Regions from separate parts of the Klebsiella ornithinolytica genome, predicted to be linked through region 1. Evidence: predicted binding sites of a transcription regulator. Region 1 holds the regulator's gene; each other region holds the start of a gene.

Region 1 (9,723 bases):
TCGAAGAAGCGCAGGATGAAGCTGAACGACCACATACCAATCATGTACGACATCCAGAAATCACTCACCAGCTTACCGCCATCGGCCAGGCTCATGCCCAGGGTCTTGGCATACTCCGGTACCCAGGAGATAAAGCCCAGCTGACCGAGGATGTAGCACAGCGCCGCAATTGCGAGGAACAGCACGCCGATGCCCCATTTTTCTTTCACGACCGGCTGGTTATCCTGCTGTGCTTTTTTGCCAAGAACCGGGAACTCACAGCCGAAGGTCAGAATAAAAATGGCAACGTAGACCAGCCCAATGCAGGCATAAACCCAGTACCACTCGATACTGCGGGCCAACAGGAATGCGGCGACCATCGGGAAGATCATCCCCGCCATGCTGAAGAAGGAGTCGGTAAACAGCAAACGCGCGCCACGCTGGCGGCCTTCATACATATGGGTGATCAGGAAGGTCCCGATCGACATGGTGATCCCGCTGACCAGCCCCAGAACGAACATGGACGCGGAGAACAGAGCCAGGCTGTGGCTAAACATCAGCCCGGCAACGGCCAGGACCATCAGAATGAAGCCAAAACGCAGCTGGGTTTTCAGCGGCACAATTTCCATCAGCCAGGCGTTCAGGAAGATAGAGATCAGGATACCGGCGTTGAGGAAAGTAAAGGTGTTGCTCATACTGGAGACGGGCAAATGGAAATAATCGGCGATATTTCCCATCACCATTCCGGTGACGATCACCAGCGCGCCGGTGAGGGCGTAGGAAAAGAAGCTGATCCATGTGAGCTTGATACGATTGCTGTTAGTCATGACTGGCCTGTGAATAGAAATGTAAAGCGCATTGACTGCGCCAGGGCGGACAGATTTTATTCATTCGAGTGATGTAAGCAAACGTTTATTATGCAATGAAATGCTTTTTGCATGGATTAGTGTGATTTGGATCGCCTTTATTTATCGCGCTGGTCAATGCGTGCGCCGTAACAACTATTTCAGCTACGTAAAATTAGGTAAAAGGCTGGCCCAGGATGCAAAGGCTCTTTAGAATCAAAGCACTTGCTTTTTATTCTGCTCCGTTAAGGAATTCCCATGCTCAAATCAACTCTGGCGGCGGTGGTTGCCGTTTTCGCCATTTCAGCTTTCTCTCCGGCAATGGCAGCGAAGGGCGATCCTCATGTACTGCTGACGACGTCTGCGGGCAATATTGAGCTGGAGTTAAATAGCCAGAAAGCACCGATTTCCGTGGATAACTTCCTGAAGTATGTGAACAGCGGCTTCTATAACAATACGACCTTCCATCGCGTGATTCCGGGCTTCATGGTGCAGGGCGGCGGCTTTAACGAACAGATGCAGCAGAAGCAGCCGAACCCGCCGATTAAAAACGAAGCCGATAACGGTCTGCGCAATACCCGCGGTACTATCGCAATGGCGCGTACCGCCGATCAGGACAGCGCTACCAGCCAGTTCTTCATTAACATTGCGGACAACGCCTTCCTTGACCACGGGCAGCGTGATTTTGGCTATGCGGTCTTCGGCAAAGTGGTGAAAGGCATGGACGTGGCGGATAAGATTTCCCAGGTTCAGACGCACAACGTCGGACCGTACCAGAATGTACCGTCCAAACCTGTCGTTATCCTCTCAGCAAAAGTCCTGCCGTAAGCCTTTCTGTGCGCGGGTAACATTGCCCGCGCCTCGTCGGCCTCTCTGCGTAACCTGAAATTGCTGCTTATACTTGTGGCAAACAGGGGACGATAAGGGAGGCGACCATGCGTTCACTCACCGATAAGCAAAAAGCCCAGCTCTGGGAACAGACCCGCAATGTGAATTTTCAGGCCAGCCGTCGCCTGGAGGGGGCAGCGATCCCGCTGGTGACGCTGACTGCCGAGCAAGCGCTGGCGCGTCTTGCCGAGATCAGGAGGCGCCATGAGCAGTAAATATGGCGACGATCGCGACCCTTACCTCTACCCTGCGCTCAATGTGATGCGTAACCGTCTCGGTATTCGTCAGGCGCAGCGGCTGGAGCAAACGGCCTGGGAAATCACCTCCCTGCGTGCGGCGACGCTGCCGCTGGGACCGCGCGGCCGCGGGCTACCCTACCTCTGTTTCATTCATCATCAGCTCTATCAGGATATCTTCGACTGGGCGGGGCAATTCAGAGAAGTCGATATCTATCAGGGGGATACTCCTTTCTGCCATTTTGCGTGGATTGAGAAAGAGGGCAATGCGCTGATGCGGGCGCTGGAGGAAGAGGGCTACCTCAGCGGAATCAGCCGCGCGACGTTCGTCACGCGTCTGAGTTGGTACTACGGGGAAATCAACGTCCTGCACCCGTTTCGCGTCGGTAGCGGCCTGGTTCAGCGAATTTTCTTTGAACAGTTGGCTCTTCACGCCGGGTTTGTGCTCGACTGGCGGGATATCGACCCCGATAGCTGGAGCCAGGCTAACCAGCTGGGGGCGATGGGCGATCCCGAACCCCTTGAGCGGATCTTTCGCAAAGTGGTAAGCGAAGCGTGAGAATCTGAGTAGAATAGCCCGGTTTTATTCTTTCCGGAGCCGCTATGATCCTGCTTATCGACAACTATGATTCTTTCACCTGGAACTTGTACCAGTACTTCTGTGAACTGGGGGCGGAAGTGCTGGTCAGGCGCAATGATGAGCTGGCGCTTGAGGAGATCGCGGCGTTGATGCCGGAGAAAATCGTGATCTCTCCCGGGCCCTGTACGCCAAATGAGTCAGGCATTTCGCTGGCGGTGATTGCTCGTTATGCCGGTCAGGTTCCGCTGCTGGGCGTTTGTCTTGGCCATCAGGCCATCGCCCAGGTCTTTGGGGCCACTATCGTGCGAGCGGCGAAAGTGATGCACGGCAAAACTTCTCCCATCTATCATAACGGGCAGGGGGTCTTTCAGGGGCTGAATAATCCGCTGACCGTTACTCGCTACCACTCTCTGCTGATTGATCCCGCGACGCTTCCTGAATGCTTTGAGGTGACGGCCCGCAGTGAAAGCGGAGAGATTATGGCGATTCGCCATCGGGAGTGGGATCTCGAAGGGGTACAGTTCCACCCGGAAAGTATTCTCAGCGAGCAGGGACATCAACTGCTGGCAAACTTCCTCAATCGATGATTTGTAGTTGCCATTGACTGATTTTTTATGCATATTTTGTGATTAGATTATCACAATAATGACCGCATAACGAAGAAGGATGGCATGACATGGCAACTGAGCAACCGGTAATTACCCGCGCCACATTCGATGAAGTTATTCTGCCGATTTATGCACCGGCAGAATTCATCCCGGTCAAAGGTAAAGGTAGCCGCGTATGGGATCAGCAGGGCAAAGAGTACGTTGATTTCGCGGGCGGGATTGCGGTGACGGCGTTAGGTCATTGTCATCCGGCTCTGGTCGCGGCGCTGCATGAGCAGGGCGAAACCTTGTGGCATACCAGCAATGTCTTTACCAACGAGCCGGCGCTGCGTCTGGGTCGTAAGCTGGTGGAGGCCACCTTCGCCGAACGCGTGGTGTTCATGAACTCTGGCACCGAAGCGAACGAAACGGCGTTCAAGCTGGCGCGCCACTACACCATTACCCGTCACAGCCCGTATAAGACCAAAATCATCGCCTTCCATAATGCTTTCCACGGCCGTTCGCTGTTCACGGTATCGGTGGGCGGGCAGCCAAAATATTCTGATGGCTTCGGCCCGAAACCGGCGGACATTATCCACGTGCCGTTTAACGATCTGCATGCGGTTAAGGCCGTTATGGACGATCATACCTGCGCGGTGGTTGTGGAGCCGATTCAAGGAGAAGGCGGCGTGATGGCGGCGACGCCGGCGTTCCTGAAAGGACTGCGCGAACTCTGCGATGAGCATCAGGCGCTGCTGGTATTTGATGAAGTTCAGTGCGGCATGGGGCGTACCGGTTCGCTGTTTGCATATATGCACTATGGCGTGACGCCGGACATTCTTACCAGCGCCAAAGCGCTGGGCGGTGGCTTCCCGATCAGCGCCGTACTGACCACCAACGATATTGCCAGCGCATTCCACGCCGGTTCCCACGGTTCGACCTACGGCGGTAACCCGCTGGCCTGCGCCGTGGCCGGGGCGGCATTTGACCTGATTAATACCCCGGAGGTGCTGGAGGGCGTGAAGGCGAAGCGCGAGCTGTTTGTGCAGCATCTCCAGCAAATTGACGCGCAGTTTGACCTGTTCAGCGACATCCGCGGTATGGGGCTGTTGATTGGCGCGGAGCTTAAGCCGCAGTATAAGGGCCGGGCTCGTGATTTTCTCTATGCCGCGGCAGATGCCGGCGTGATGGTGCTGAATGCCGGGCCGGATGTGATGCGCTTTGTCCCTTCGCTGGTCATCGACGAGCAGGATATTGCCGAAGGCATGGCCCGCTTTGCCCAGGCGGTAAAGCAGGTTCTTAACGCTTAATCGCGCGTAGCCAGATGCCGTGATGCGGGCGCTGACGCCATGCCACCGAGGAGATGGTGTGCATGGTGTTCAGATGGTCGAGGATCCGCTGCAGATGTTGCTCCATCGTACTTAACGGCCCCCGGCTCACCTCCACATCCTGCGACTCCATAATATTGACATCGCCAGCGCTGCCGGGACCATCGGAATCCAGCCGCTGCTGGCAACGCTGGAGCGCAATCTCACAAGATTCCAGATAGCGTCGGGCCAGCTCCGGCGTCAGCATCGTATGCTCGCGGGCCAGGGTGGTCATCGCGTTGATATGCTCAACAATAAACTGGCTGTGGGTGACCCACAGTTTCATGTCGTCAAGATAGTGTGTGTTAAAACCGGGTTCCTGCATGGCCTGATTCAGCGAGTTATACAGCGAGTTATGCGCCTGATTGACGCGCATCCGGCGATAGGCCAGCGCCGGAGCCTGATGATCGTCGCTAAGAATCAGCCTGATCGCTTCCTGATCGGCTTCCAGCGCGTCGTGAGCGTTCTTACGCAGTAGCCCGCTTTGCCATTGCGGCCATAGCCAGACCATGCCGCCAAAGGCGATAAGGCAGCCGATAAGCGTATCGATAAGCCTGGCGACAATATACTGCTCGCCGTTGAGCGTCAGAAGCTGCAGGGTATACACCGCCGTCACGGTAAAGCCAACCATCGCCCAGCCATAATGCTTGCGGATAATCAGGTAGCTCAGCAGCGTGACGAGCAGCATCGCGGAGAGCGTATAACCCTCCGGGACATGGAAGTGCAACGCCAGTCCGGCGATGGCCAGACCGGCAAGCGTACCTGCCGCCCGATGGACGATACGTACCCGCGTCGCGCCGTAGCCGTTTTGGGTTACAAAAAGCACCGTCATCAGGATCCAGTAAGGCTTGGGAAGGTTCAGGGCACTTCCCATCAGGCTCGCGGCCGTTAACATCACGCAGATACGCGCAGCGTTACGTAACGCCGGTGATTTTAACGAGAGATAGTTTTTTAGCGCGGGCAGCAGCGGCAGACGGCGCTCTTTATCCGCCATCAGGTTGCGAGCGTACAGCGGGCGCTGGGTACGCAGCACCCGGGCTATTCGGCTGAAGTGCCAGGCGCAGAACTGCCCTACCGGGTTGTCCGGATGCTGCCAGGCAATTTTCTCCAGCGCGCCGATCTGCTTATCCATGTTAAAGCGCCGCGGATAGCGGTGGTACAGGATGTCATCGGCCAGCACCCGCAGGCGAGCGGCAACGGTTTGCGCGTTCCAGCGGATCACCGCCTCGGCATGGCTGCGTTCTACCAGTTTTTGTACTTCTTCGGGTTGGTGCAGGCTGACGGAGATATGTTCCTGCAAATCCAGCGCCATCTGAAACGCCCGCAGCAGGCGCTTGTGGTCATTGCGCTGGTTCGCCGCCAGCATATGCATCTGCTGGTAGCATTGGGTGATCAGGTCCACCACCTTCTGCTGGCGCGTGAGCAGCGGCGGCAGTGAAGTGGTGGGATCGATATGCTGGGTCAGCAGGCTGTATTTGGCTTCGCAGTAGTTAGCCAGCTCGCGATAGAGCAGGCTCAGCGATTCGCGCAGCGGCTGCTCGCGCCATAGCCAAAACCAGAACCAGTTAAACAGACCGTACCACAGCGTCCCGAGGGCGTAGATCAGCAGTGGCTCCCAGACGGGCATGTTTCCGGCAAGGCTCAGGGTAAAGATCGCGGCAATCAACGAAGCGGGCAGAAGCCTGGCGTGCAGAGAGCTGATCTCCGCCGTCACGCCGAGCAGCAGCGCCAGGCCGCTGAGAATCAAAGGTAGCGGGATCGCCTGCTGAAGCAGAAGCTGGACGACCAGACTGCAGCCGGCGAACAGCGAACCGCCAATAATCAAGCGTTTAAAAAAACGTTTGTGCGGCGTATCCAGACCGGCGACGTTACAGCAGGCGGGCACCAGCGAGAACAGCAGACCTTGCTGTAAATGACCGAGGAGGAGGCCGATTGCGACAGGCAAACACAACACCAGCGTTTGCCGCAGTGCATAGTTGACTTCCGGGTGATAAATCAGCCTGCGCCACATAGAGGGAAAACAAAAACGGCGTATTGCGCAAGCAATACGCCGTTTTATCGACTTAACGCGTACCGTATACGACGATAGTTTTACCGTGTGCGGAGATCAGGTTCTGATCTTCCAGCATCTTCAGGATACGGCCAACGGTTTCGCGGGAACAGCCAACGATCTGACCAATTTCCTGACGGGTAATTTTAATTTGCATACCATCAGGGTGGGTCATCGCATCCGGCTGTTTTGCCAGGTTCAACAGCGTCTGAGCGATGCGCCCGGTGACGTCGAGGAAGGCAAGGTTACCCACTTTTTCTGAGGTCACCTGCAGACGGCGAGCCATCTGCGACGACAAGCGCATCAGGATATCCGGGTTAACCTGAATGAGCTGACGGAATTTTTTGTAGGAGATTTCGGCCACTTCACATGCGGTTTTCGCACGTACCCAGGCGCTACGCTCCTGGCCTTCTTCAAACAAGCCTAATTCACCGATGAAATCGCCCTGGTTGAGGTAAGAGAGGATCATCTCTTTACCTTCTTCATCCTTGATGAGCACAGCCACAGAGCCTTTGACGATGTAGTACAACGTTTCTGCTTTTTCACCCTGGTGGATCAGCGTGCTTTTAGATGGGTACTTATGAATGTGGCAATGAGACAAGAACCATTCGAGGGTAGGGTCTGTTTGCGGTTTGCCAAGCACCATGCGCGGTTATCCTCTGTTATAAGCTATCTCCGGGTGCCGACACTACACGGCATCCGGGCATGCAATCGTATTGTTTCCCTATGCCTGGGAAACGGGCTGGTGATTTTTCTTCAGCCTGTAATGTGAACTCCTCTGCATACATGCAGTACATCAATGTAATACTGTAGCATCCCGACTGTTTTAGCATAGCTTTTGCCGCATGTCTCCTGGTGTCTCGCTTCAGCATGATGCAGGTCGCCTTCCGTTGCGAGAATTGTTATGTACGCGTAATCTGTCAGGAAAATTGCAACCTTGGAGTTAAATTTTATGCAAGCTCGTGTGAAATGGGTTGAAGGGTTAACCTTCATCGGAGAGTCGGCTTCAGGTCACCAGATTCTGATGGACGGCAACTCCGGAGATAAAGCGCCAAGCCCAATGGAGATGGTGCTGATGGCGGCGGGCGGATGCAGCGCGATCGATGTCGTGTCTATTTTGCAGAAAGGTCGTCACAACGTGACTAACTGTGAAGTCAAGCTGACGTCTGAACGTCGGGAAGAGGCGCCGCGTCTGTTTACCCATATCAACATGCATTTTATTGTCACCGGCAAGGAGCTGAAAGATGCGGCCGTCTCCCGTGCGGTGGATCTGTCGGCGGAGAAATACTGCTCGGTGGCGCTGATGCTGCAAAAAGCGGTGAACATCACCCACTCGTTTGAGGTGGTAGAGGCGTAATGCCAGATACCCGGTGGCGCGATGCTTACCGGGTTGACACCGTCTTGCAGGCCGGCGCAAGCGTAGCGCCGGCCGCGAATTTAAATTGCTTTACCTTCCATCAAGCGTTCCACCAGCGGCGTCATGATGAGCTCCATCGCCAGCCCCATTTTCCCGCCAGGCACCACCAGCGTATTGATATGCGAGATAAACGAGCCCTGTAGCATCGCCAGCAGCCAGGGAAAATCGATATCCGGTAGGTTGCGGAAGTGGATCACCACAAAGCTTTCATCCAATGACGGAATGCCCTTCGCCGCAAACGGGTTGGAGGTGTCGACAGTGGGGACGCGCTGGAAGTTGATATGGGTGCGCGAAAACTGCGGTGTGATGAAGTTGATATAGTCTTCCATTGAACGGACCACGGAATCCATCACCGCTTCACGGGAGTGACCTCGTTCACTGGTATCGCGGATGAGCTTCTGAATCCATTCCAGGTTGACGATAGGCACCACGCCAACCAGCAGGTCGACATTCTGCGCGACGTTATACTGCGGCGTGACAACCCCGCCGTGCAGCCCTTCATAAAACAGGACATCGGTCGGTTCCGGTAGCGGTTGCCACGGTGTGAATGTGCCCGGTACCTGATTCCACGGCACCGCCTCATCATAGGTATGCAAATACTTGCGCGACTGGCCGCTACCGTTACGCCCGTACTCAAGGAAGGTGTTTTCCAGCAGGCCGAAGTCGTTGGCTTCCGGGCCGAAGTAGCTGATGTGTTTCCCCTGATCGCGCGCTTTGCGGATCGCCATGTCCATTTCCGGGCGGGTATAGCGATGGAAGCTGTCGCCTTCTACCTCCGCGGCACGCAGATTTAGCTGGGCGAAAATTTTACGAAAGGCGAGGCTGGTGGTCGTGGTTCCCGCGCCGCTGGAGCCCGTGACGGCAATCACCGGATGTTTGGCAGACATAACAACTCCCAGATTAAACGATGTGTGGCGCCGCCTTAGCCGTGAAACTGCTTGCGGGGCATGATGTTGACCGTCTCGTGCAGTTCTGACCACACCAGCACGGCTTCTCCGCTTTTCAATTGCTGTTTGACGTCGGCGACTTTATCCGCCAGCGAGCGTTCATGTTCACCATAATCGGTGCCCTCACGCAACACAAAGCTTTCGATCAGGTTATCCAGCGTTTCGGGATCCAGATCGTGCCAGGGAATAATCATTTTTGTGCTCCCAACCAACGGGTTAACCAGTCCGGGATACGCTTTTCCAGCCACATTTCCGGTTTGCGCAGCGTGCCGCCGACGAATCCGACGTGTCCGCCATTTTCGGTCAGCTGATACTCGACGTTTACCGGGAGCTGCTCTTGCGGCGGAATGGAGTGGTGGTCCATAAAAGGATCGTCCTTCGCATGAATGATCAGCGTCGGTTTCGTAATGTCGCTGAGGCGCGGCATGGCGCTGCACTGGCGATAGTAGTCCAGCGCATCGGCGAATCCGTGAATCCTGGCGGTGATCATATCGTCAAACTCGCGGATGCGGCGCATACCTTTGAGCTGGCGGAGATCAACCGGTAGCGAGCCGGGATAGGCTTTCAGCTTACGCGCGGCGTTGGCCTTTAACAGATTGAGCAGATAACGCTGATAGACCCGGGAAAAGCCCTTGTCCATATGATAGCTGCAGGCTTCGAGCATGAACGGGGCTGAGACAATAACCGCGGCATCAAGCGGGACATTATCACCTTCTTCGGCCAGCAGGCAGCCCAGCATATTCCCGCCCAGCGAATAGCCGACGGCAGCGGTCGGCACCGCACCCCATTCGCGTTGTAGCCAGTGCAGGAACCAGCGGCCATCTTCG
Region 2 (9,723 bases), 1.7 Mb from region 1:
TGGCGGCATGCTGTGGCCGGAAGGCAAAAGCTGGGGGCAGGGCGGCGGTGAATTTGACCGTCTGGCTGGCCTGCTGAATGCGGCAATCGACGGCCTGAAAGAGAATCTGCAGAATGGCGAGCAGGTGAAAATCATGCTTCATCTGGCTGAAGGCACTAAGAACGATACCTTCCGCTGGTGGTTTGATGAAATCAGTAAGCGCAACGTACCGTACGACATCATCGGTCTGTCGATGTACACCTACTGGAACGGCCCGATTAGTGCGCTGAAAGCGAATATGGATGATATCAGCAGGCGCTATAACAAAGATGTGATCGTCGTGGAAGCCGCCTATGCCTATACCCTGGAAAATTGCGATAACGCGGAAAACAGTTTCCAGGCCAAAGAAGAAAAAGAGGGCGGTTATCCGGCCACGGTACAGGGACAATATAATTATATCCACGATTTAATGCAGGCCGTTGCCGATGTTCCCGACCAGCGCGGGAAAGGTATTTTTTATTGGGAACCGACCTGGATCGCCGTGCCGGGAAATACCTGGGCTACACCGGCGGGAATGAAATATATCCACGATGAATGGAAGCAGGGTAATGCCCGGGAAAATCAGGCGCTGTTTGATTGCCAGGGGAAAGTATTACCTTCAGCAAAAGTCTTTAATTAATCGTTAAGTTTTACACTTCAGGATGTTTATTATGAATAAATTTGCGCCTTTGAGTCCGAAGGTCAATGCGCTATTGCATGGCGCTGACTATAACCCGGAACAGTGGGAAAATTATCCCGGTATTATCGATCAAGATATTGCCATGATGCAGCAGGCTAAATGCAATGTCATGTCGGTGGGGATTTTCAGCTGGGCCAAACTTGAACCTCAGGAAGGCGTATTTGAATTTGGCTGGCTGGACAGCATTCTGGATAAGCTGTACGCCGCCGGTATTCACGTATTTCTGGCTACGCCAAGCGGCGCACGCCCGGCCTGGATGTCGCAGGCCTATCCGCAGGTGCTGCGAGTGGGGCGCGACCGGGTACCGGCGCTGCACGGCGGACGGCATAACCACTGTATGACGTCACCGGTTTATCGGGAGAAGATTTTTAAAATCAACAGCCTGCTCGCGGAACGCTACGCACAGCATCCGGCGGTTCTCGGCTGGCATATTTCCAATGAATATGGCGGAGATTGCCATTGTGAACGCTGTCAGGCGCGGTTCCGCGACTGGCTGAAAGCGCGTTATCAAACGCTGGATAATCTCAATCACGCCTGGTGGAGCACTTTCTGGAGCCATACCTACAGCGACTGGTCGCAGATTGAGTCGCCGGCACCGCAGGGGGAAGTGTCCATTCACGGGCTGAACCTTGACTGGCGTCGCTTTAACACGGCGCAGGTCACGGACTTCTGCCGCCATGAGATTGCCCCGCTGAAGGCGGCGAATGCCGACCTGCCGGTGACCACCAACTTCATGGAGTACTTCTACGATTACGACTACTGGCAGCTGGCGCAGGCGCTGGATTTCATCTCCTGGGATAGCTATCCGATGTGGCATCGCGACAAAGATGAAACCACGCTGGCCTGCTATACCGCGATGTACCATGACATGATGCGCAGTCTGAAGGGCGGCAAGCCGTTCGTGCTGATGGAATCAACGCCGAGCGCCACCAACTGGCAGCCGACCAGTAAGTTGAAAAAACCGGGGATGCATATTCTCTCCTCCATGCAGGCTGTCGCCCACGGGGCAGACTCAGTTCAGTATTTCCAGTGGCGTAAGAGCCGTGGCTCGGTGGAGAAATTCCACGGCGCGGTCATTGACCACGTTGGTCATCTGGATACCCGCGTCGGCCGCGAAGTCAGCCGGCTGGGTGATATGCTCAGTCGTCTGCCTGGCGTGGTGGGCTGTCGCACCGATGCGAAAGTGGCGATTATCTTTGACCAGCAAAACCGCTGGGCGCTGGATGATGCGCAGGGCCCGCGTAATCTCGGGATGGAGTATGAAAATACCGTTAATGAACACTACCGGCCATTCTGGGAGCAGGGTATTGCGGTCGATATCATCGATGCCGATGGCGACCTGAGCGCCTACCAGCTGGTTATCGCCCCGATGCTGTATATGGTTCGCGATGGGTTTGCCGCGCGCGCCGAAGCGTTTGTCGCCGACGGAGGCCATCTGGTGACCACTTACTGGACGGGGATCGTTAATGAATCCGATCTTTGCCACCTTGGTGGTTTCCCGGGACCGCTGCGCAACCTGCTGGGGATTTGGGCGGAGGAGATTGATTGCCTGAATGACGGCGAGCGCAACCTGGTTCAGGGGCTGGCAGGCAACGAAGGCGGGTTACAGGGGCCGTATCAGGTGCGCCATCTGTGCGAGCTGATTCATGCCGAAAGCGCCCGGCCGCTGGCAACCTATCGTGATGATTTCTACGCCGGCCGCCCGGCGGTGACCGTTAATCATTTCGGCAAGGGGAAGGCCTGGCATGTCGCCTCACGCAACGACCTGGCTTTCCAGCGCGATTTCTTCGCGGTTATCAGCCGGGAGCTGGCCTTACCGCGGGCGATCGAGAGTGAGCTTCCGCCGGGCGTGGTCGCCACGGCCCGCACCGATGGCGAAACGACCTATGTTTTCTTGCAGAACTACAGCGCTCAGCAGCACAGCGTAAGCCTGCCGCAGGGCTATCAGGACAGTCTCTCCGGTGCGGCCATTAGCGCGCCGTTGACCTTAACCGCATGGGACTGCCGTATTCTCAGTCGTAAAGCGTAATCACTGCGTTATCCGAGCCTGCTCCTGCGAGCAGGCTTTTTTTTACCTTGATATTATCAGGAGTGCATGATGGTAAGTTTAAAATCCTTTCTGCATTATTTCGCCCAGCCTCGCCAACCGGTGCCGTTAAGTGATGTTGAAAAGCAACAGCTACAGGATTTAATTCAGGCGTTTGGTGGGGAGGGAAATATTGTTAATGTCGACGCCTGTATTACGCGTTTACGGGTCACGGTGAATAATCTGGCTATTGTCGATTCTCAGGCGCTACAGCAGCAAGGGGCGCTGGGTGTAATTATTATCGGGCAACAGGTGCACGCTATTTTTGGCAAGCAGTCTGATACCTTACGTCAACTATTAGATGAGCATTTTACCAGCCGTAAATAAAATTCATAAATAAAAAGGGATAACTCAATATAGAGTTATCCCCAAAACAAGACAAAGAAAACAATGGCAATAATCATTACCGGAGGGTAATTACGACCTTACAGCTGGAGATAAAAAGCTTCAGATAACAAAAATACGTTTACCACCAGGCTTCGACCTGGACGCCGAAGTTCCACGTATTGCTGGCGGTTTGATCTTCAAACGGTTTACCATTCTCGGAATCATTGAGATAGGAGGCAAAAATACGTAATTCAGGGCGTGACATAAAGTCCGGGCCATCGGCCAGACCCAGCGCAATGGTGTATTTCTCGCCGGCTTGTTTGTAGTCGGTATTGTTCTTATAGCTGTCTTTCTGGTAGAAACCGCCGACTTCGCCAATCAGACGGACATACTCGGTGAACTGATACTGTCCGCGTGCGACCAGAGAGAGTAAACGCGTTTTATTGGTGTAATCGGTGATGTCGTCGGCGGAGCCCCAGGTCAGCACATGGTTAATCGAGAATTTGTCGGTAATCGGAATCAGACCGGTGTTGATCACGCGATAGCCGGTGGCATCGTTGACATAGTTCCACATGTCGTACCAACCGCCGCCCTGGGAGACCATGTTCTGCGCCAGCCCTTTATTTGCATACTGCAGAACCAGCTTGTTGTAGCCGCCCAGCATATCCTGGCTGATTTCGCCGGTCAGCATCACGCCGTTATCGGCATCGTACAGCCCGCCGTAGCTATCCTGTTTTTTGGTGGTGTTGGGCATCGCGTAATCGATACCAAATTCGGTCCAGGCGCCGGACCACGGTTTCCAGCCCGCATAGCGCAGATCGACATAGTTGATATTGACGTTACTGTCGCCGTCGACGCGGTAATCGACGTCGTTTGCATCACCGCGGATCCAGGCAAGTGAAACGGCGCCTGGGCCTAAGGTATAGTTTTCGATCCCGGCACCGGAACCGGAGATGTTCCAGTATTTGGTATCGATGATGTGCAGATCGTGGCGCTGATAGTAGCGCTTGCCGCCCCAAATGACCGCGTTAGGATCGCCGGGGATCAGGCCTTTAATTTGCAGGTTCAGCTGACGCAGGCCAAACTGCGCATCGTCATTGAGGGTGGTTTCGTTATCGTTAGAACCGTCAGAGACCATGCTGACCATGCTATCGAGATAGAAGCTGACGTCATCCTTCTTATACACCTCAGAACCCAACTCCAGCTCGCCATAGGTATCAGATTCGTTACCCAGACGACCAATTTTGTTTTTTTGCCATTCGGCCAGACTGCCATCCCCGGAGACCCCAACCCCGGCACGCATATAACCATGAAAATCAATTCCAGGAACAGAGGCGGAAGCCGCGAGCACGGATGGTGAAATCAGCGCGGCGGCCAACGCAACAGAGACTGTGCGCAGCGTAGTGTTCATGTCTATCCTCTTATTGTTTTGTATTACGTTCACATTAACGGTGTCATGAAATGCCTAAACGTAACTTCAGGCAATTTAATGATCGTGATAGTGTGATTAAGTGCAAATAAAATGGCGTAATTTGTTACGGTCAGTGAGTCCATTCACAATTTGATGTATTGTGAGCGTAATACTTTTATTGTCATTTTTTAGCATGGGAACGTTGCAGGGCGCGTTTTTTTAAATGGCCCCTGTTACAATCCAGGGATAACAACATAAGGAACCGGACCATGAAGTCGAAAAGCGCAACCTTAGAAGATGTCGCGCGTCATGCAGGCGTCTCCTATCAGACCGTGTCCAGGGTGCTCAATAAATCTGCTAATGTATCCGAGGCCACGCGTCGTAAGGTGGAGAAATCCATTGAGCTATTGCGGTATGTCCCTAACCGCCTGGCTCAACAGCTGGTGGGCAAGCAAAGTCGGACCGTCGGTCTGGTGACAATTTCACTGTCGTTGCACGCGCCTTCTCAGGTTGCCGCAGCGGTAAAACGCTATGCGAATGTGGAAGGTTATCAGGTGCTCATTTCTATGATTGATGAGAGCGTCAATCAAAGTATTCAGGAATCCATCAATGAGCTGAAGTCCCAGCTGGTTGATAAGGTGATCATCAACGTGCCTCTGGAGACCGAACAAGCCCAGAAAATCGCGGCTGACAATGATGATATCGTTTGTCTCTTCCTCGACGTCGATCCCTATAGCTCCGTGTTTAACGTTTCGTTTAACCCGGCTGACGGCACCCGCGCGAGCGTCAAATATCTGTATGAAATGGGTCATCGGGATATTGCGCTGCTGGCCGGGCCGGAAAGCTCCGTCTCGGCAAAATTGCGTCTGAAGAGCTGGATAGAGACGCTGGCTGGCTATGGGCTACAGCCGGTGACGGTGATTCGCGGGAACTGGGACGCGCAGAGCGGCTATGCGGGCGCGCTGCAGATGTTGCGTGAGACGCCGAAATTTACGGCGGTGCTGGTGGGGAATGACCAGATGGCGCTGGGGGTACTGAGCGCATTTCATCAGCATCAGGTACCGATTCCCGGTGAGAAGTCGGTGATTGGCTATGATGATACGTATGAAAGCTCATTCTTCTATCCGGCGCTGACCACCGTGTCGCTGGATCTGGATTTGCAGGGTAAAGAGGCCGTACGCCGTATTCTTGCTAGCGGCGATGGCGAAACGTCGCATACCTCTTCAATCCTGCCTGCCCGGCTGGTCGTGCGTCATTCTACCGGGCCAAAAACGGAGCAGGGTAAAGACCTACAGGCTATTGCAGAACAGCTGCGTGCGCTTGCACATCAACTGAATCCTTAATCTCTCACGGGCGGTTCGCGCCGCTCGATTTTACATCCCTGAGCTTCTCATGGTTGATCTTTGTCTTTTTGCGGCGTAACCTTATTGTTATGTTATAACATATCTGTTGAGGTTATCATGAAAGACAATATCCATCCGCATTACCGTACCGTTGTGTTCCATGACACCAGCGTGAATGAATATTTTAAAGTGGGATCGACAATCAAGACCGAGCGCGTAATTGAACTGGATGGGGAGACCTATCCTTATGTCACCCTCGATGTGTCGTCCAAATCGCACCCGTATTACACCGGTAAGCAGAAAGCTCTCAACAGCGAAGGCAGCACTGCACGTTTCCGCCAGCGTTTCGGCGGCTTTATTGATGCTAAAAGGAACTAAGGATGCAGGTACTCAACTCGTTGCGCAGTGCGAAACAGCGCCACCCCGATTGTCAGATTGTGAAACGCAAAGGGCGGCTGTACGTTATCTGCAAAAGCAATCCTCGTTTTAAAGCCGTGCAGGGACGTAAGAAGAGACGCTAATCTCCTGATGTACGGAAGCTCTCCAGCGTGGCGCGCTGCTGACCATCGGGGCTAAAGTTTCCGCTGGCCAGCCATCGCTGCATCGCTTTATCTATCAGTGGCCACTCGCTGTCGATTATCGAAAACCAGTCGGTGTCGCGGTTGTGGCCCTTTATCACTAACGCCTGGCGAAAACGTCCCTCAAAGTGAAACCCCAATCGTTGCGCCGCCCGGCGCGAGGGTTCGTTCAGGCTATTACATTTCCACTCATAGCGGCGATAGCCGAGCGTATCGAAGACGTAGCGCATCAGAAGCCACTGGGCTTCCGTCGCCATTGCGGTCCGACTGAGCAGCGGCGAGAAGTGCACGTGTCCGACTTCGATCACGCCATTTTGGGCATCAATACGCATCAGCGCCAGGGAGCCGACGGGCTGTCGGGTGCGTTCATCCACGACGGCGAAATGGAGAGGATCGCTGAGCTTTTCCACGCTGGTTATCCAGGCGCTGAACGTCTCTACGCAGTTGTCCGGTTCGCGCAATAACCACGTCCAGCTTCGGGTATCCGGGGCCAGCTGATGTGCGGCAAAGAGCGCGCTGGCGTGAGCGGCAGTCAGCGGCTCCAGGCGGCAATAACGTCCCTGTAGAATTTGACGTTGCGGAAACGGGCGCGGCTGCCAGTCGGGCAGGGCCTGGCCAACGGGTTGTCCGAACGAATTATGTTGCTGCATGGGGGGGCTCCTTATCTGCGGGGGAATAGCGTGAGACTAAAGTTTTACTGGTTCCATAAAAAGATCCATCAGAGTATGTTTTGATGGTGCCACGAGGAGCCGAGATGAATATTCCTGATGATGCCTTCTTCACCCTACTGGAACACACCTTGTCCCGGCGAGGTCATGAAACCCTTCAGCGCACGCTGTATCGTGCGCTGCGCGAGGCGATTTTACAGGGAGCGCTGGCAGGCGGTAGTCGGCTGCCGGGTTCACGTGCTATCGCGACGCGGCTCAATTTGTCGCGTAATACGATTAACGGGGCGCTGGAGCAGCTGACCATGGAAGGCTACCTGCAGCGCAGCCGCCAGGGGACGTATGTGGCGACGCTGACCGCCTCCGGTGAGCGGGAAGGGCTACCGCTGACCATTGCGTTGCCGGAGCGGCTGATCGCGCTACCTCCCGGCACCCGTCGCGATTCGCCGACGCTGATATTTACTCCCGGCACGCCGGCGATTAACTATTTTCCTTTACCGCTCTGGCGGCGGCTGCTCGACAAGGTGCTGCGTGATGAGGGCAGCGCGCTGCTGGGTTACGGAGAGGCGGCAGGGGAACCCGCGCTGCGGGAAGCGATTGTCCGTCATCTGGCGCTATCTCGCGGGATCCGCTGCGACGCCCGGCAAATCGTGATTACCGAAGGCGCGCTCGAAGGCGTCAACCTCTGTACCCATCTGCTGAGCGAAGCGGGTGACACCGCATGGGTTGAAGAGCCGGGATATCCCGGCGCGAAGAGCGTATTTATGAAGGCCGGGTTACAGGTAAAAGGGATGCCGGTAGACAGTGAAGGGATGTGTCCGGACATGGACGAGAACCTGCCGCCGCGGCTGATTTTTACCTCGCCTTCGCATCAATATCCCTGTGGCGCGGTGATGAGCGCAGGCAGGCGTCTGGCGCTGCTGGAATATGCCCGCCAGCATGATGCATGGATTGTTGAAGATGATTACGACAGCGAGTTTCGCTATAGCGGGGAACCTGTTCCGGCCATGTCAGGGATGATGAAACAGGCGCCGGTGGTCTATATCGGCACCTTCAGCAAGACGCTGTTTCCGGCGCTGCGCATTGGTTTCGTGGTGATGCCTCCCGCCCTGGCGCAAGCCGCTCAGGGATTCGTGGGATCGCTGCTGCGCGGTGGTCACCGGGCTGAGCAACGAGCGCTGGCGTTGTTTATCGAAGAGGGGCATTACGCGCGTCATCTGGCGGCGATGCGGCGCTTGTATCGCCGGCGACAGCTGCAGCTCCGTGAGGTGCTGGCAGCGGAGCTGACGCAACCTTTTGCTCTTCTCGGTGGCGAGGGCGGACTGCACCTGGCGGTAGCCATTGACGGGATAGACGATGGAGCGGTGGTGGAACAGGCGCGGCAGTATCAACAAGCACCGGCGGCATTAAGCCGGTTTTACCTTGATACACAACGCGCGCGAAGCGGGCTGGTGCTGGGATATGGCAATACGTCCGCCTCGCATTTTGGCCCTGCGGTGCGGACGTTGAATCGTCTTATTGAGCGGTATCGACGCGGGTGAGGCTGAAGATATCGTAGAACGAGAGTTCACCTTTCGTCGCCACCATTTTTTGTAGCTGGGTTTTCTGCTCGCCGGCCACCCGGGGTGACTGCATAATGCGTTCGATCAGCTGCTGAGGGACATATCGCGTGTTGTACCACTCCCCGTTGTAGCAAACGCGAAAATCCAGGACATCGATATCTTCGTAGCGGTAGCGCGGGTAGACGTCAAAAAAGAAGAAGCCGTTTAACAGGGCGAACAGAACCACCAGTAGCCAAACTGAATCGGCCAGCGTTTCCGATGTCAGCATGACCACGAACGTCGCGAGGAACGCGGCGTACATTGCGACGAACAGCCACGGATGATTGCGAATAAAACTGATACTAAAGCGCGGACGGTTGTCGCGCTTCTCTTTCACATTGAGCTCATCAATCGTGTTTGTCAGCAGTTGCTGTATTTCTGTCATCTTGGTCCCCGAATTCTGCTAAGGCTCAGCCTGAAGGCTATTTTATGTTGCGGGAATCTCTCGGGAAAGTAACAGATCAGTTGCAGAAAAGCATAACAGTTACGCTTTTTCCGCTGTCAGCATCTTAATGATTTGCGCCGGGTTGCCGCCGACCACGGCATTGGCCGGAACATCTTTCACGACCACGGCACCGGATGCAATAACGGCATTATCGCCGATAGTAATCCCGGGATTAATGACCGCCCGACCGCCAATCCACACATTATGGCCGATAGTAACGGGTTTACCGTACTCTTTACCGCTGTTGCGTTCGGCGGCATCTAAGGGATGCGTGGCGGTATAGATGTGGACGCCGGGCGCCAGCATGCAATTATCACCGATGTGAATCGGACAGACATCAAGCATCACGCAATCAAAGTTTGCGTAGAAATTGGTGCCGAGGAAAATATTGTAACCATAATCACAGCGGAAAGTGGGTTCAATATAAGCATCGCTTGCCCGGCCAAACAGTTCAGTCAGACATATTTTCCGCCATTCCCGCTCGTCCGGAGCCGAATGGTTGTAGCGATGCAGCAATTGCCTGGCGCGCAGGCGGTCTGCCCGTAGCGT
Region 3 (9,723 bases), 340 kb from region 1:
GGTGCTGGAGCGCATGCCAGACCAGCAGGCGCGCGCTGTCTTTCTCGCGCAGCGCCACCGCGTCCTCAAGATCGAACATGATCGAATCGGGACGGTAGATAAAGGCGGTAGAGAGCATCGCTGCGTTAGCGCCCGGCAGGAATAACATGCTACGACGGAGCCTGTTCATCACAGCGTCCTCCAGTCGATATGCGGTTCATCGGCAGCGCGCAGCACCGCGCTTTGCAGGCGCGCGCGAATGACGCAATCCAGCGCGCCTTTGTCTTCGATGATAATCAACCCCTGCCGCACCGCCATCGCGTGCAGCGTTTCCTCAACCACCTGACGAATCTGCTCGCCAAACTGCTTTATCACTTCACTGTGGATGACAATCTCCAGCTCGCCGTCGGCGGGGGCGATTTTCACCATCAGGTCGCTGGACTCCTGCGTACCGGCCAGCGCCTCCCTTACAATTTTCATGATCGTTTCCTGATAATTAAGCGACTTCCGCGCTGTAGTGCGCTTCGAGATGCGCGAAAGTGGATTCCGGGACAATGTCCCGAATACGAGAATACTGTTCTGTCTTAAGTAAACGACGGACTTCCGAGGCCGAAATGGCGCTTCCCCCAACCTTAATACGGGTCATCTCCTCAACGTTGATACGACCCGCCAGCAGTTCGTGCAGCGTCTGGTTGTACTGACGGGTGATATCGCAAAACGGCTCGGAGCCGATAAAACGATGGGTAATGCCGAGAGACGGCGCGATGTAGTCGCGAAAGATCAGCACGTCGATTTCACTCCACGCCTGCTGCACTTTTCCGCTCTCTTTCAGGAAGTAGGCCGGAAAAGTGGCGCGCGAGATGATGTACTGCGAGCCCTCGTGCACGGAGACATTCGCCAGATGCGCCACTCCGGCCCGTACCATCTCCAGACGCGCGGCGAACGGAAAGAATGAGGCGTCTTCACGTACCACAAACAGATGCAGCCAGTCGCAGCGTGCCGCCGCGTGTTCCACCAGATGGCGGTGGCCAAGCGTGAACGGATTCGCATTCATGACAATCGCCCCGATATCCTTGCCGGGCCGGCGCTCACCGCGCAGCGAACGGCAGTAGCGCGTAATGCCCTGCGGCGTGTTCTCCATCAATACCGCGTTATTGCCACTGCGGGCGACAGGCCAGAAGCCGCTGCGGGAAAAGCGCTCCTCGTTACAGGGCCGGGTGCAGAGGAAGAGATGAAAATGGCCGCGCGCGAGGGCGACGTTTTCCACTTCCGCCAGCAGCCGCGCGCTGAGATTCACACCGCGCAGCTGCTCATCGACCGCCACGCATTTGATAACGTTGGCGGCCAGCCCCGCGCAGCCCACCAGCTGCTCTCCGGACCAGGCCTCAACGAACAGCGTGATATCGTTGTCCATCCCCAGACCGCTGTCCGTCAGCAGGTAACGAATCCGGCTCAGACGTTCCGGGTGTTGGGCCACTTCCGTGAAGCGAAAGTCGATAGCAGGTTGCGAGTCCATCATCACGCCTTACTCAATGTGCCGTCGTCAGCGTGCTGGCTGGCGCTTCCATGATCACATTGCTGAGATGGCCAATATGCTCAATCTCAACCTCAATGCGATCGCCCTCCTGCATAAACAGCGGCGGGTTCCGCTTTTTCCCCACCCCACCCGGCGATCCGGTGATGATCACATCGCCCGGGCTTAAGCGGGTGAAGGTGCTGATGTACTCGATCAGCTCCGCCACCTTGTGGATCATGCTGCTGGTGTTGTCATCCTGAACCATCCGGCCGTTCAGCCAGGTGCGGATCGTCAGCTGATGCGGATCCGGGATCTCATCCGCGGTCGCCATCCACGGGCCGAATGCGCCGGTCTGCCGCCAGTTTTTCCCCGCGGTAAACCAGCTGTGCTGCCAGTCGCGTGCGGATCCATCCATGTAGCAGCTGTAGCCAGCAACGTGGCGCAGCGCCTCCTCGCGACGGATGTTTTCGCCGCCTTTGCCGATAATCACCGCCAGTTCGCCTTCGTAGTCAAATTCGCGGGAATGGCGCGGTTTCAACACCGGCGCGTTGTGCGCCGTCTGAGAATCGGCAAAGCGGACAAACAGCGTCGGCGCCGGATTGTGCTGATCGAACTCTTTGCGCTTTTCGGCATAGTTCATGCCCACGCAGAGGATCTTTTCCGGCTGCTCAATCACCGGCAGGAAGGTGACGGCGCTCATCGGCACATCGACCACATCGTTGAGATAGCGGCTGGCTTCAGCCAGGCCGTTACCCTGCAGCAGCGCCTTGAGGTCGCCGTAGCGATCGCCAAGACGACGACCTAAATCAATCATCCCTTCGGCTTTGACGATGCCGAAGCTGCGAATGTCCTGATAGATAAAGCTTGCGAGTTTCATTGTTGTTTCCTGAAAACTTAAACAAGGAAGTTGCCGAGAATCAGCAGCGAGACCGAGACATTAATTGCGCCGCCGATACGAGTGGCAATCTGGGCGAATGGCATCAGGCTCATACGATTGCCGGCGGTCAGAATCGCCACATCACCGGTGCCGCCCTGTCCGCTCTGGCAGCAGGAGACGATGGCGACATCAATCGGATGCATGCCAATCTTTTTGCCGACGAAGAAACCGGTCGCCACCAGCGCAGAGACGGTGCTGATAATCACCAGCAGGTTGCTGACGGTGAAAGCAGCGACCAGTTCGTGCCACGGGGTGATCGCGACGCCAACGGCAAACAGGATGGGATAGGTCACAGAAGTCTGGAAGAATTTGTAGACCACCTGAGAACCTTCAAGGATGCGCGGGGAGACGCCGTTAAACAGTTTCACCAGCACCGCCATGAACAGCATGCCGACCGGTGCAGGCAGACCAATCAGCTTGTGGCCCAGCATCCCCAGCATATACAGCAGTACCGCCAGCAGCGCGCCGGAAGCGATGGTAGTAACGTCGACTTTTCCAGAGAAGGCCGGCTGGGGGGCCGTTTCATCGGTATTCGCGCGGTTTGGCATCAGCTGGCCTTCACCGGTCAGGTGCGGATAGCGTTTGCCGAGTTGGTTCAGACAGCCGGAGATGATAATGGCGGTGAGGCCGCCCAGCATCACCATCGGCAGGACGCGTCCCAGCGCCACGCCCTGATCCATATGCAGCAACGTCGCATAGCCGATCGACAGCGGGATCGCGCCTTCGCCCACGCCGCCCGCCATGATCGGCAGTATGATAAAGAAGAAGATCTGGAACGGTTCAAGACCGAGCGCCAGGCCCACGCTCATACCGACGATCATGCCGACAATTTCACCGCACAGCATCGGGAAGAAGATGCGCAGGAAGCCCTGAATCAGCACGGTGCGGTTCATGCTCATGATACTGCCGACAATAATGCAGCAGATGTAGAGATAGAGAATATTGGTGGATTTGTAGAATTTGGTGGTGGACTCCACCACCACATCCGGCAGCAGGCCGTAGTAGACTAGCGCCGAAGGGATGAACGTCGCGCAAATCGCCGCCGCACCGAGTTTGCCGACGATCGGCAGACGTTTGCCGAATTCGCCGCAGGCAAAACCAAAAAACGCCAGCGTGGCAACCATCACCACGATATCACTCGGTAACTTCCCCCCCAGACAATCGACGGCAATCAGCAGTCCGGCAAGAACAAACAGCGGTAAAGGAATAATCCCTACTTTCCAGCTATCCATAATATGCCACCAGCGCTCTTTGAGCGAAGGTTTGTGAATATCAATTGGGTCCTGGGTAACAGAGAAAGAATCGTCAGTTGTGCTCATTATTAAGCCCCTTGGTTATTTTGTGCAGGCAGCTTAATGTGCCAAAAGCAGACTTAATGTGAGGATCAGCATATTAAAACCGAAACTTTAATGGATGCTATGGTTTTAATGGTTTCTTTTATTTAATGTGATTCATAGTTTATTTATTGGCGTGGTTTTTATGGTTTATTTTCTAAAACGAACAAACAAATAACATTTATTAACGTAAATTTAAGATCTGCTGCGGCAGCAATATTTTCCTTATGCAGAGCGCTTGTGCAAAGGATCACAAGTTTCCGGCAAAGCAGATGCCAGCCGGAAAAAAGATGATATATTAGCCACTTCCATTGATACCCAGCGTGATAGCGATGAAAGTGTCATTTCAAATAAAGCTGTTCATTTCACTGACGGCCTTTTTCTCAGTACTCTTCGTGCTGTTGGGAGGCTATTATTATATTGATGTCGAAAAACAGCTGTATATGGAAATGAGTACGCGGGCAAAAATACAAGCAGAAGAGATCGCCATCATCCCTGTATTACGGGAAAATGTCGCCAGAAAGGATATTAGCGCAATCACTCATTTCATGCATAAAATAGCGGCACGCAGTGACGCCAGTTTTATTGTCGTCGGCGATAATCAAGGTCGTCATTTGTTTCATTCGGCGTTCGCCGACCGGGTCGGCACTCTGCTCGTGGGTGGTGATAACGAGGAGGTGCTGAAGGGCAAAACCACCACCACCATTCGCCAGGGAGGTCTGGGAATTTCGCTGCGCAGCAAAGCCCCGATATTCAGCGAGGACGGCCAGGTGGTGGGTATTGTCTCCGTGGGCTATCTCACCAGCTATCTCGACACCATTACCGTCAGTAAAGCCGTCAATATTCTGCTCGCTGCCGTTTTGCTGCTCGTGGCCCTGTTCGTGTTTTCATGGTTTTTTACCCGCAGCATTAAGAAGCAGATTTTCTCGCTGGAGCCGCGTGAAATCGGTCTGCTGGTGCGCCAGCAAAAGGCGATGATGGAGTCGATCTACGAAGGGGTGATCGCTATCGATAACCATCTGCGGATCGAGGTGATCAACCAGGCGGCGCGGAAGCTGCTGGGCCTGAATCAGCCCGCCCGACAGCTGCGCGGACAGCCGATCGGCCAGGTGATCGCCCCCGTCCCCTTCTTCTCACCGCAAACGATGCTGCAACGGGACACGCATGATGAGATCTGTCGGTTCAACGATCTGACGGTGATCGCCAGCCGCGTACGGATCATGCTGGAGGACTCGCTGCAGGGCTGGGTGATAACTTTCCGCGATCGCAATGAGATAGACACCCTCAGCGCTCAGCTCAGCCAGGTGAAACGCTACGTCGACAATCTGCGCATCATGCGCCATGAGCAGCTCAACCGCATGACCACGCTCTCCGGCCTGCTGCATATGGGGCGCTATGAGGAAGCCATTCACTATATTCAGGCCCAGTCAGAACACGCCCAGGAGCTGCTGGACTTTATCTCGTCGCGCTTTCATTCGCCAACGCTGTGCGGTCTGCTGTTAGGCAAGGCCTCCCGCGCCCGCGAAAAAGGGGTGCAACTGAGCTTCGATCCGGCCTGCCGGATGGCGAGCCCCTTCGCACCGCTTGCCGAAGCAGAGCTGATTTCGATTATCGGCAACCTGCTGGATAACGCCATTGAAGCGACGCAGCGCGCGCCGCTGCCGCACGAGCCGGTAGAGGTGCTGATCAAGCTGAATGCGCAAGAGCTGATCGTCGAAGTGGCCGATCGGGGGGTCGGCATTACGCCGGCCTTGCGCGAGCGGATATTTGAGCGCGGCATCACCACCAAAACCTGCGGCGACCACGGCATCGGACTGTACCTGATCGACAGCTATGTCAGCCAGGCTGGCGGGACGATCGAGGTCGCCGACAATATACCCCGCGGCGCGATTTTTTCACTGTTTATTCCCGCCACGGGAAGCGCCTGGCGCCCGGAACAGGAACTGGAACTGGAAGAGACCGACTATGCAACATGAACTTATCGATGTACTGATCGTGGAAGACGAGCACGCGTTGGCGCTGCTGCATGCGGAGCTGATTGGCAAACATCCGGGCCTGCGGCTGGTGGGCATTGCGTCATCTCTGGCTGACGCGCAGACGCAAATTGAGAGTAAGCGACCGCAGCTGGTGCTGCTGGATAATTACCTGCCGGACGGGAAAGGGATTACGCTTATCGGCAATGCGATGCTGGCAGGTACCCACTGTTCGGTCATCTTTATCACCGCCGCCAGCGATATGGATACCTGTAGCCTGGCGATCCGCAACGGCGCGTTCGACTACATTCTCAAGCCGGTATCGTGGAAGCGTCTTAACCAGTCACTTGAGCGCTTTATGCAGTTCGCTGAACAACAGCGGGTGTGGAAGATTGTCGATCAGCAAAACGTGGACTCCCTGTATCAACTGCAGGCGAAAAACTACCGTCAGGATAACGGCAGCAAAGGCATAGAGGGGAATACGCTGGCGCGGGTACAAAATCTCTTTAGCCACCATACGCTGCACTGCTTTTCGGTGGACGAAGTCGCGAGCGCGACGGGACTGAGTAAAACCACCGCCCGCCGCTATCTGGAACACTGCGTGGAGAGCGGTTTTCTCAGCGTGGAGATGCAATACGGTAAAATTGGCCATCCGCGCAGAATGTACAGACATAGCGCGGGCTGAGCCACCGCATTCCCTCTCCCGACACACTGCGGGAGAGGGTCCGGTATTAAGAAAGGCGCATAGCCGCCTGGTTCAGGACATAGCCGTACAGCCGCTTGATGCCGTCAGAATCCGTCTCGCTATATACTCCCTGCAGCTCGGGTGAAAAACCGGGCAGCATGTTGACGCCCTCTTCCAGCGCCAGGAAATAGCGCAGCACCGCCCCGCCCCAGACTTCTCCCGGGACCACGCACAGCACGCCCGGCGGATACGGCAGCGCCCCTTCAGCGGCGACCCGGCCTTCGGCCTCGCTTAACCGCACCAGCTCAACGTTGCCGCGAATAAACTCGCGGTTGGCATCCTGGGGGTTCATCACCACGCGCGGGAAGCTGTGCTTACGAAACATCTCTTTTTGCAGATCCTTCACGTCAAAGCTGACATACAGGTCATGCATCTCCTGGCACAGCTCGCGGAGGGTGTAATCGCGATAGCGAACCGGATATTTGTTATAGATAGTCGGCAGTACGTCGGCCAGCGGCGTGTCGGCTTCGATATGCTGTTCAAACTGCGCCAGCATCGCCACCAGGCGGGCCATTTTTTCCGCACTCTCGGCCGGGGTGAGCAGGAACAGGATCGAATTCAGGTCGCATTTCTCCGGCACAATGCCGTTCTCACGCAGGTAGTGCGCCAGAATGGTCGCCGGGATACCAAACCCTGTATATTCGCCGCTTTCGGCATCAATGCCCGGGGTAGTCAGCAGCAATTTACACGGATCGACAAAGTACTGCTCGCTGGCATAACCGTCAAAACCGTGCCAGCGGGCGCCCGGTTCAAAGCTGAAGAAACGCCGCTCGCGGGCAATCGTCTCGGTAGGATAATCCTGCCACCGGCGACCCGCCACAACCGGCGGAATAAACGGCTGAATCATTTTGCAACTGGCGATAATCGCCTTGCGCGCTTCAATCCCCTGCACCACGCACTCCGCCCACAGCCGGCGGCCGCTCTCTCCTTCGTGGATTTTGGCGTTCACGTCCAGCGCCGCAAACAGCGGGTAAAACGGGCTGGTGGAAGCGTGTAGCATAAAGGCATTATTCAGCCGCTTATGCGGGCAGAATCGCGCCTGCCCGCGCAGGTGGTTATCTTTTTTGTGGATCTGCGACGTTTGCGAGAACCCCGCCTGCTGCTTATGCACCGACTGGGTAACAAAAATGCCCGGATCGTTTTCATTCAGATCCAGCAGCAGCGGCGAGCAGTCGGCCATCATCGGAATAAACTGTTCATAGCCGACCCACGCGGAATCAAACAGAATGTAGTCGCACAGGCCGCCAATTTTATCCACCACCTGACGGGCGTTGTAGACCGTCCCGTCGTAGGTGCCCAGCTGAATGACCGCCAGGCGGAACGGCCGTGGCGCATCGGCTTTTTCCGGCGCCACTTCCCGAATCAGATTACGCAGGTAGTGTTCATCAAAGCAGTGGTCATCGATACCGCCGATAAAGCCAAACGGATTTCGCGATGCTTCGAGATAGACCGGCGTGGCCCCCGCCTGAATCAGCGCGCCGTGGTGGTTGGATTTATGGTTGTTGCGGTCGAACAACACCAGGTCGCCGCGCGTCAGCAGCGCGTTGCTGACCACTTTATTCGCCGCCGAGGTGCCGTTGAGGACAAAATAGGTTTTGTCGGCATTGAAAACCTTCGCCGCGAACTTCTGCGCATGTTTCGCCGAGCCTTCGTGGATCAGCAGGTCCCCAAGCTTCACATCGGCATTGCACATATCGGCGCGGAAAACGTTCTCGCCAAAGAAGTCAAAAAACTGGCGGCCCGCCGGGTGTTTTTTAAAGAAAGCACCGTGCTGATGCCCCGGACAGGCAAAGGTGCTGTTGTCCATCTCGACGTACTGCGTCAGGGTATTGAAGAACGGCGGGAGCAGGTTCTCTTCATAGCTGCAGGCAGCGGCTTCCAGTTCGAGCCACTCCTGCTCCTTCCCGCCGATGATCGCCGTCACGCCGTCTGGCTTTGCCATGTCGCTATCGGTCAGCAGATAGACCGGCAGGTTAAAGCCGCTGCGTTTAAGCAGAGAGAGGATGCCGCTGCGGCTGTCCGCTGCGGTAATGACGACTGCCGCCACATCGGTAAAATCAGTACTGTCCAGCGCCACCACGCGACGGTGGGTAGAGAGATGAGAGACCAGCGCGTGGCTGGCGGCAATGTGCATTGATTTCATTAGCGCGAATACCCGTTTCCGGAGAGTAAAAGGCTTCAGGCAAGGCGCTGATGCCTTGCCCAACGAAATGTCAGGGTCCGACTGGATTCCAGCTCCGACCGCCAGACATCAGTAAAAGCAGACCGGGTCCGATCTTACTGTTGTCCTGCAGTGAGCATGCGCTGCCTTCACCGCATGGGGGGCAGGGAATCAGAATGCAGAGTAGCAAGATGAGGCGGCTTACGCATCTGCGCGCAGCGGCAATGCTGATGTACGGATGGGGTGATCATCGGCGGCCTCATCGTTGAAGAGAAGAAAATTCGCGCAATAATGTCACCTTTGACATAGCTGCGCAAGATGAAATCGGTATGCAAACAGGCGACGGATTTGCAGGCCTTTACCCTGCTTTCGGGTCATAATGATGCCGTTGTCAGGGATAATGAACAGGAGCACTGCTAATGGTGACAGGACCTTTTATTAATGCCGGCGCGGTCCTTTTAGGCGGCGTACTGGGCGCGCTGTTAAGCCAACGATTGCCGGAGCGGATTCGGACATCGATGACCTCTATTTTTGGTCTGGCCTCATTGGGGATTGGTATCCTGCTGGTCGTGAAATGCGTCAACCTGCCGGTGATGGTACTCTCCACGCTGGTCGGCACGCTGCTTGGCGAAGCCTGCAATATGGAAAAAGGCACCAATACTCTGGTCAGTAAGCTTCAGCAGTGGCTCACGCCAGCGGGCAAAAAAAAGGCGCAGTTGAATACGTCGTTTATTCAGAGCTATGTCGCCATTATTGTTCTGTTCTGCGCCAGCGGCACCGGGATTTTCGGCGCCATGCGTGAAGGGATGACCGGCGATGCCAGCATACTGATCGCCAAAGCCTTTCTCGACTTTTTCACCGCCACGATTTTCGCCTGCACGCTGGGATTTGCCGTTTCAGCTATCTGCGTACCGATGCTGCTGATCCAGCTCACGCTGGCGGCCTGCGCATCGCTGATCATGCCGCTCACCACGCCGATGATGATGGCCGACTTCAGCGCCGTCGGCGGCATGCTGCTGCTGGCGACCGGGCTGCGCATCTGCGGAATTAAGATGTTTGCGGTGGTTAACATGCTACC

Evidence for each region. Region 1 encodes CRP, which controls carbon source genes, mostly activating them, when cyclic AMP is high. Its sites were predicted from a motif close to ATGTGANNNNNNTCACAT; they were not measured.
Region 2: a site for CRP is predicted at 4,633-4,650, ahead of Q1L34_RS20375 (maltoporin). Genes of this name have one in related genera too.
Region 3: a site for CRP is predicted at 3,808-3,825, ahead of Q1L34_RS03755 (2-hydroxycarboxylate transporter family protein). Genes of this name have one in related genera too.

What each region holds. Positions count from the first base shown of each region.
Region 1 covers NZ_CP130153.1:432,857-442,579, forward strand. The annotation lists gene tsgA (MFS transporter TsgA) at 1-806, opposite strand, end outside; gene ppiA (peptidylprolyl isomerase A) at 1,083-1,652, shown strand; gene Q1L34_RS01940 (YhfG family protein) at 1,760-1,927, shown strand; gene Q1L34_RS01945 (putative adenosine monophosphate-protein transferase Fic) at 1,917-2,507, shown strand; gene pabA (aminodeoxychorismate synthase component 2) at 2,552-3,115, shown strand; gene argD (bifunctional acetylornithine/succinyldiaminopimelate transaminase) at 3,205-4,425, shown strand; gene Q1L34_RS01960 (YccS/YhfK family putative transporter) at 4,415-6,493, opposite strand; gene crp (cAMP-activated global transcriptional regulator CRP) at 6,546-7,178, opposite strand; gene Q1L34_RS01970 (OsmC family protein) at 7,485-7,889, shown strand; gene Q1L34_RS01975 (phosphoribulokinase) at 7,970-8,836, opposite strand; gene Q1L34_RS01980 (YheU family protein) at 8,872-9,090, opposite strand; gene Q1L34_RS01985 (hydrolase) at 9,087-9,723, opposite strand, start outside.
Region 2 covers NZ_CP130153.1:4,269,430-4,279,152, reverse strand. The annotation lists gene Q1L34_RS20390 (glycoside hydrolase family 53 protein) at 1-658, shown strand, start outside; gene Q1L34_RS20385 (beta-galactosidase) at 690-2,747, shown strand; gene Q1L34_RS20380 (PTS sugar transporter subunit IIB) at 2,817-3,131, shown strand; gene Q1L34_RS20375 (maltoporin) at 3,271-4,542, opposite strand; gene Q1L34_RS20370 (LacI family DNA-binding transcriptional regulator) at 4,812-5,885, shown strand; gene Q1L34_RS20365 (type B 50S ribosomal protein L31) at 6,003-6,263, shown strand; gene ykgO (type B 50S ribosomal protein L36) at 6,266-6,406, shown strand; gene Q1L34_RS20355 (GNAT family N-acetyltransferase) at 6,403-7,113, opposite strand; gene pdxR (MocR-like pyridoxine biosynthesis transcription factor PdxR) at 7,218-8,669, shown strand; gene Q1L34_RS20345 (YlaC family protein) at 8,644-9,114, opposite strand; gene Q1L34_RS20340 (hypothetical protein) at 9,108-9,242, shown strand; gene maa (maltose O-acetyltransferase) at 9,214-9,723, opposite strand, start outside.
Region 3 covers NZ_CP130153.1:776,025-785,747, reverse strand. The annotation lists gene citE (citrate (pro-3S)-lyase subunit beta) at 1-169, opposite strand, end outside; gene citD (citrate lyase acyl carrier protein) at 169-459, opposite strand; gene citC ([citrate (pro-3S)-lyase] ligase) at 476-1,495, opposite strand; gene Q1L34_RS03760 (fumarylacetoacetate hydrolase family protein) at 1,509-2,372, opposite strand; gene Q1L34_RS03755 (2-hydroxycarboxylate transporter family protein) at 2,390-3,751, opposite strand; gene Q1L34_RS03750 (ATP-binding protein) at 4,099-5,742, shown strand; gene Q1L34_RS03745 (response regulator) at 5,732-6,424, shown strand; gene Q1L34_RS03740 (ornithine decarboxylase) at 6,471-8,627, opposite strand; gene Q1L34_RS03735 (DUF554 domain-containing protein) at 9,065-9,723, shown strand, end outside.